2 regions of the Paenibacillus tianjinensis genome follow, and region 1 is predicted to be linked to the other one. Evidence: a T-box and tRNA genes for the amino acid it is inferred to sense, from the RefSeq annotation. Region 1 holds a T-box; the other holds one or more tRNA genes.
The links. The T-box of region 1 lies ahead of JRJ22_RS23460 (arginine--tRNA ligase). A T-box ahead of a tRNA ligase gene usually reads a tRNA of that ligase, here a tRNA-Arg.
Positions count from the first base shown of each region.

Region 2: it has a tRNA-Arg gene. The T-box ahead of JRJ22_RS23460 (arginine--tRNA ligase) is inferred to sense a tRNA for this amino acid. The anticodon was not compared.

Region 1 covers NZ_CP070969.1:5,056,177-5,059,436, forward strand. Annotated here, with positions in the region: gene JRJ22_RS23445 (DEAD/DEAH box helicase) at 1-687, shown strand, start outside; gene JRJ22_RS23450 (hypothetical protein) at 949-1,149, shown strand; gene JRJ22_RS23455 (hypothetical protein) at 1,153-1,308, shown strand; T-box leader at 1,476-1,694, shown strand; gene JRJ22_RS23460 (arginine--tRNA ligase) at 1,757-3,260, shown strand, end outside.
Region 2 covers NZ_CP070969.1:4,941,925-4,945,184, reverse strand. Annotated here, with positions in the region: rRNA gene JRJ22_RS22980 (23S ribosomal RNA) at 1-222, shown strand, start outside; rRNA gene rrf (5S ribosomal RNA) at 370-486, shown strand; gene JRJ22_RS22970 (DEAD/DEAH box helicase family protein) at 583-1,107, shown strand; tRNA gene JRJ22_RS22965 (tRNA-Glu) at 1,193-1,267, shown strand; tRNA gene JRJ22_RS22960 (tRNA-Val) at 1,334-1,409, shown strand; tRNA gene JRJ22_RS22955 (tRNA-Met) at 1,444-1,520, shown strand; tRNA gene JRJ22_RS22950 (tRNA-Asp) at 1,525-1,602, shown strand; tRNA gene JRJ22_RS22945 (tRNA-Gly) at 1,658-1,732, shown strand; tRNA gene JRJ22_RS22940 (tRNA-Arg) at 1,739-1,815, shown strand; tRNA gene JRJ22_RS22935 (tRNA-Leu) at 1,842-1,920, shown strand; gene JRJ22_RS22930 (DeoR/GlpR family DNA-binding transcription regulator) at 2,268-3,038, opposite strand.

The DNA of each region.
Region 1 (3,260 bases):
CCGGAGCAGAAGAAGCTGTACGTTGCTTATCTCGCGAGACTGAGGAAAGAAGCACTGAAGCATCTGGATAACGAAGGCTTCGGCCATGGCCGGATCAAGGTGCTGGCCGGGATTACAAGACTGCGCCAGCTCTGCTGCCACCCAGCACTTTTCGTTGAAGGCTATGACGGGGGTTCCGCCAAGTTTGAGCAGCTGCTCGAAATTATTGAGGAATGCCGAAGCTCCGGCAAACGGATGCTGGTCTTCTCCCAATTCACCGAGATGCTCGGAATGATCGGACGAGAGCTTGCCCTGCAGGGCATCCAGCATTTCTATCTGGACGGCAAGACGCCTGCTTCGCAGCGCGTGGAACTGTGCAACAGGTTTAATGAAGGTGAACGTGACCTGTTCCTGGTATCCCTCAAAGCAGGCGGAACCGGCCTGAACCTGACTGGAGCCGACACGGTGATCCTGTATGACCTATGGTGGAATCCTGCTGTTGAGCAGCAGGCGGCTGACCGGGCCCACCGGATCGGACAGAAAAAAGTGGTCCAGGTGATCCGCCTCGTTGCCCAAGGCACGGTGGAGGACAAAATGTATGAGCTGCAGCAGAAGAAAAAGAATCTGATCGACGAAGTCATCCAGCCCGGGGAAGAAGCACTATCCACGCTGAGCGAGCAGGACATCCGTGAGATTCTCATGATCTGATAGACTGGCATAGATTCGAATGCTGTGTTGTCAGTATGGACATCCGGCAGCTCCATTCACCGATACCTCTAAATGCGCATATGGTGTTCAAAGGAGAGCACGCTTAGGGAGTTTTGCAGCTTTCCCGATAGAATGTAAACGGAAGAAGGGAGTTCCATGCCCCCTCCTGGAAAAGGAAAGAAAACGGGTGTTAAAAAACAACCGGCAAACCCCAAAGCACAAAGCCCGAAAGGGCTGGAATTTGCGGTCGCTGCGCTCCTTTTGACAGGCAAACTGAAGGTAGACTCCATTCAGATGTTTAGAGACGCATCCCTGCTTGTGAGCCTGGTCGGAAAATATACATCCCTGAATCCTTTGAGCGAGAGCAATGTAGATAAGCTGGTTAGCTTTCTCGATGATAACAGCAGCCTGACATTAAATGAAATTATGACCGCCTTAAAGAAAAAAGCCGATCTCTCATAAAAAATGATGACGATTAAGGGGGCAAAGGAGCTTATGGGAAATTTGGATTTTGACGGGGAGAATTTTGCCGGTGCCCTGCTGCTGGTAATCGTAATTGCCCTGCTGATTTATGGCTCCACGGATATTAAGGATCTGACCGCTGCCCCCACCTCGGATTAAGGCCTCTCTGCCCCCAGTTGGACGGAGGGGTTACAAAAGACAAGCTGTGGCATACAGCACTCACCTGCTATGTGCGTACCATAGTTAATATTTTTCAAAAAAAGGAAATAGTTAAGGCTTAGTCTCTTGCTTTCTCCCAAAAATTCGCTATACTGAAAAAAATCAATATGCAATCGATGAACGGGATAGTAGTGAGTTGGATCTAGTCCTCAGCGAGCCGGGAGAGTGGAAACCGGTACAGGCCAACCCATGAAGCGCACCCGGGAGATGGACTTCTGAACTGACAGTAGGAAGCCCCGGCTGAAGACCGTTAACTTATGAGTGGCTAAACCGGCGGTTTAGCAACGAGAGTGGTACCGCGAGCGCAATAAGCCTTCGTCTCTTTTTGGAGATGAGGGCTTTTTCTTTTGCATATATTACGATTCAACATTTTCAGGAGGTCATAACCATGTTAAGCCAGCTTATCAAAGACAGTTTGGAAAAGAGCGTAAGTCATGTATTTACAGCCCTCGGCGCTGACGGTGCAGAACAGGTAACGATTGTGCTTGAACAGCCCGCTAATCCCGATTTCGGCGACTACTCCAGCAACATTGCCATGCAGCTGGCAAAGGTACTGCGCAAAGCCCCTATGGCCATTGCGGAGCTGATAACAACTGAGCTACGTCAGTCAGAGAGTCTTGGGGCACTATTTCAAAAAGTCGACATCGCGGCACCGGGATTCATTAATCTGTACATTGACTGGCGGGAGTGGGCCGGACGCAGGTTTGAACTGCCCACATCTGCAGGGGAAAAGGTCATCATCGAACATACCTCTGTCAATCCCAATAAATCGATGCATATAGGCCACCTGAGAAACTCGTGTATCGGGGACGCGCTGGTAAGAATTTTGCGTAGAACCGGGCACAACGTAGAGGTCCATAATTATGTGGACGATCTCGGCAATCAGCTGGCAGATACGGTGGTTGGGCTGCTGAATGTGCCGCTTGCAGGTGAACATGTGCGTTTTGGTGATTATTGCTGGGATATTTACGCCGGTGTGAACAAGGAATATGCGCTGCATCCTGAGACGCTGCACAAACGGACGGAGATTCTTCATGCTTTGGAAGAAGGGAAAGGCAATACAGCCTGGCTGGGTAAACTGGTTGCGGAGCGGATTGTCAAAGAGCATGTGGAGGAGATGAAGGGGTTCGGCATCCGCTATGATTTGCTCGTCTGGGAGAGCAGCATTGTGAAGGAAGGCTTCTGGTCATCCGCGTTCGCGCTGCTGGAACAGACGGAAGTATTTGTGCAGGAGAAGGAGGGGAAGCTTGCGGGCTGCTGGATATTGAAGCAACCTGCGGAGGATGAAGGAGAGGCAGATTCTGAAGAGCATCACAAAGATAAGGTGCTGGTGCGCTCGAACGGAATTCTGACCTATACCGCCAAGGATATTGCCTATCATCTCTGGAAGTTTGGACTTTTGGATAAGGATTTCGCCTACAGCGAGTTTAATGCCAGACTTTGGACGACGGGATTAACCGGGGAGCAGCTGCCTTTTGGCGGGGCAGACCGGGTGGTCAATGTGATTGACTACCGTCAGGAATATCCGCAGGCGATGGTCAAGCAGGCGCTTGAGGTGCTGGGGTTCAAGGGGCAGGCTGAGAAGCTGCATCACGTAAGCTATGGCGTTGTTTCACTCAGTCCCGCCTCCGCAGCGGAGCTTGGCATCGACACCACGGAAGGCAAATCCTCTTACGCCATGTCCGGCCGCCAGGGTATCGGCATCAAGGTCACCGAGCTGGTGCAGCTGATGGAGCATACCATTGAAGCCACCCGGTCTGATAAAACCGGCCTCTCCAGCCGGCTCATCGCTACCGCAGCCATCCGGTATTATCTGCTGCGCTTCAATCTGGGAACGGAGATTATTTTTGATTTCAAGCAGGCTACGGAGATTTCCGGCAATACGGGAGTTT
Region 2 (3,260 bases), 110 kb from region 1:
GATGGACGTACCGCTGGTGCACCAGTTGTTTCGCCAGAAGCATGGCTGGGTAGCTACGTACGGACGGGATAAGCGCTGAAAGCATCTAAGCGTGAAGCCCCCCTCAAGATGAGATTTCCCAATTAGTAAGACCCCTTGAAGACGACGAGGTAGATAGGTTGGAGGTGGAAGTGCAGTAATGCATGGAGCTGACCAATACTAATCGGTCGAGGGCTTATCCAAATTTCGAAGAACGCAGATTCGTTTGGGATTCAGTTTTCAGGAATCAAGTTCTGATTCATGAGACCCTAGCGGTTGACTGATAAAGACCTGATATTCAGCATTTGGCGATGCTGAGACCTGAATATGCATTTACGCTGTAAATGCCCGTTTGGTGGCGATAGCGGAAGGGTTCCACGCGTACCCATCCCGAACACGACCGTTAAGCCTTCCAGCGCCGATGGTACTTGGACCGAAGGGTCCTGGGAGAGTAGGACGCCGCCAAGCACTTAAGACCACTGTTGATACTATCAGCAGTGGTCTTTTGTTCGTTTTACGGATTAGTTATACTGGGAGTTATGAATAATCACGGGAGGGATGTTGTTGATTATTTGGATAAATGAAGCTTTTGGTTCCGGAAAGACACAAACTGCTGCAGAGCTGAACCGTAGAATAGCAAATTCCTTTATATTTGATCCTGAGAATGCTGGGGATTATATTAGTCAAAATGTACCGACAGGTATGCTCAAAAATGATTTTCAGGATTATCCGCTTTGGCGTGAAATCAATTATGCGATGTTAAAGCACATTGATTCTGAATATAACGGCACGATTATCGTACCCATGACGATTGTAGAACCAGCTTATTTTAGGGAATTGACAGGCAGGCTGCAAAATGAAGAAATTACAGTTCATCATTTCACCTTATGTGCTTCCCGGAAGACCCTGTTAAAGCGGCTTAGGAGCCGTGGCGAGAGAGAGGACTCTTGGGCTGCGCAGCAGATCGACAGATGCCTTAGCGGGCTACAACAGGCGTTATTCCAGCGGCATCTAGATACGGAGGCATTAAGCGTAGAAGAGGTCTCTGAGGCCGTTTTGTCTTCTTTAGGATGGCCTCAGAGTACATAGATAAAAAATAGGTAAATATAGTATTGCTATTTTACAGAATAATTGGTATAATATTTTTTGTTGTCACAAACGACATTGATGATATGGCCCGTTGGTCAAGGGGTTAAGACACCTCCCTTTCACGGAGGTAACATGGGTTCGAATCCCATACGGGTCACCATTTTCCTTAATAAAGATTGCTTTTATAAGGGATGTGTGATAAGATCATTAAGTTGCTTCTTTCAATGGAGGCTTAGCTCAGCTGGGAGAGCATCTGCCTTACAAGCAGAGGGTCGGGGGTTCGAACCCCTCAGCCTCCACCAGATGAACCATTGAGGAAGATAATACTTTTACTGACGCGGGGTGGAGCAGCCCGGTAGCTCGTCGGGCTCATAACCCGAAGGCCGCAGGTTCAAATCCTGCCCCCGCAACCAATTTGGAACCGTGGTGTAGTTGGCCTAACATGCCTGCCTGTCACGCAGGAGATCGCGGGTTCGAATCCCGTCGGTTCCGCCATTTAGATGGCTTCAGGGATATGAATCCCACAGTGTTATAAGAATACATACCGTGTGCGGACGTGGCTCAGCGGTAGAGCATCGCCTTGCCAAGGCGAGGGTCGCGGGTTCGATTCCCGTCGTCCGCTCCATTATTTGCGCCCTTAGCTCAGCTGGATAGAGCGTTTGACTACGAATCAAAAGGTCGGGAGTTCGAATCTCTCAGGGCGCGCCATTATTTTAAATAACAATTAAATTTATGCCGGCGTGGCGGAATGGCAGACGCGCTCGACTCAAAATCGAGTGGGAAACCGTGGAGGTTCGAGTCCTCTCGCCGGTATTATCAGACACAGGCTTACAATTTGCTTTCGGGCGATTTTGTAAGCCTGTTTTTATATTTATCACAATGTGTACCTCCGGGTACAGAAAGACTGCGAAAAGCTATAGACCTCCTTAGGTGTGTGGACCTGGTGGAATAGGGGGATGTGCATATGTTTTAATGTAAGCGTTATCTAAATTAGGGCTAAAGATTCTGCCTATTGGAGCTTTTTGAATACCATCCACAACAGCACTATAAGACAGGCTCCGACAGCGATAAGAACGAATGGAAACCACTGGGGAGCATGATAAGCAGCCAAACTTATCGATCCCATTGCAGGACTCACCCCCTTCCTGGTGAAGTATAGTTTACATCTCAGAACTGTAGAGAACGGATACCTGATAGGTATTCAGAAAAGCGATCCATTCTTCCGAAGGCTTCTGATCGGTCACAATGTAATCGACCTTATCAAAGCTGAAGAGCTTAATGAAGGCGATACGGTCAAATTTGGAATGGTCTACGAGCAGCACGACCTTACTGGCCTGCTTTTGCATTAGAATTTTTAGTTCGCTCTCTTCTTCGTTGGAATCACTGAGGCCTCCGGTCATAGACAGCGCTTTACAGCTGAATAGAGCTACATCCACATTGTACTTTTGTATGGACTGGGAAGCTGTGGGGCCAACGAAGGAGCTGGTTTCAGGCCCTAAAGTACCGCCGGTGGAGATGAGCTTGTGGCCGGAATGCTGGAACTCGGACAACACAGCCAATGAGTTGGTGATTATCGTTAGATTCTGTTTGGCTTCGGTAATTTTGCGTAAGGCTTCAAAAGCTGTTGTACTGGTATCGGTCATCAGACTGTCCCCGTCATTAATCAAGTCCAGCACATTGGCGGCAATAATGCCTTTGGCTTCAAGGTTGATCTGATGTCTGATTGCATAGGAAGGATCTTCATTGGTATGCGCATTCAAAATGGCGCCGCCGTAATTCTTTTTGGCCAGTCCTTCTTTATCGAGTTTGTCCAGATCGCGCCGGATCGTCTCTTCGGAAACCTGGAATTTTTGGGCGAGGTCAGCGACATGTACTTTTTTATGTCTATAAAGCTCGTTAATAATGAGGTCCCGCCGTTCAAATGCCTTCATGTCTAATCCACCTTTAATTATTTATCATTTAATATTCATAGTGTACTACAATTTACTAAGAGATAGTCAGGAATCAACATAAACTCCACACTATTTTTTTAATAATATCACATTAAACCACAAAAATATAAGATTATTATGTGGTTTGTTGTTGACTTCGTTGAATTTGGATTCTATTATTAACATGAACTTCATTTAATCAGTCCCAAAACATTAATGATA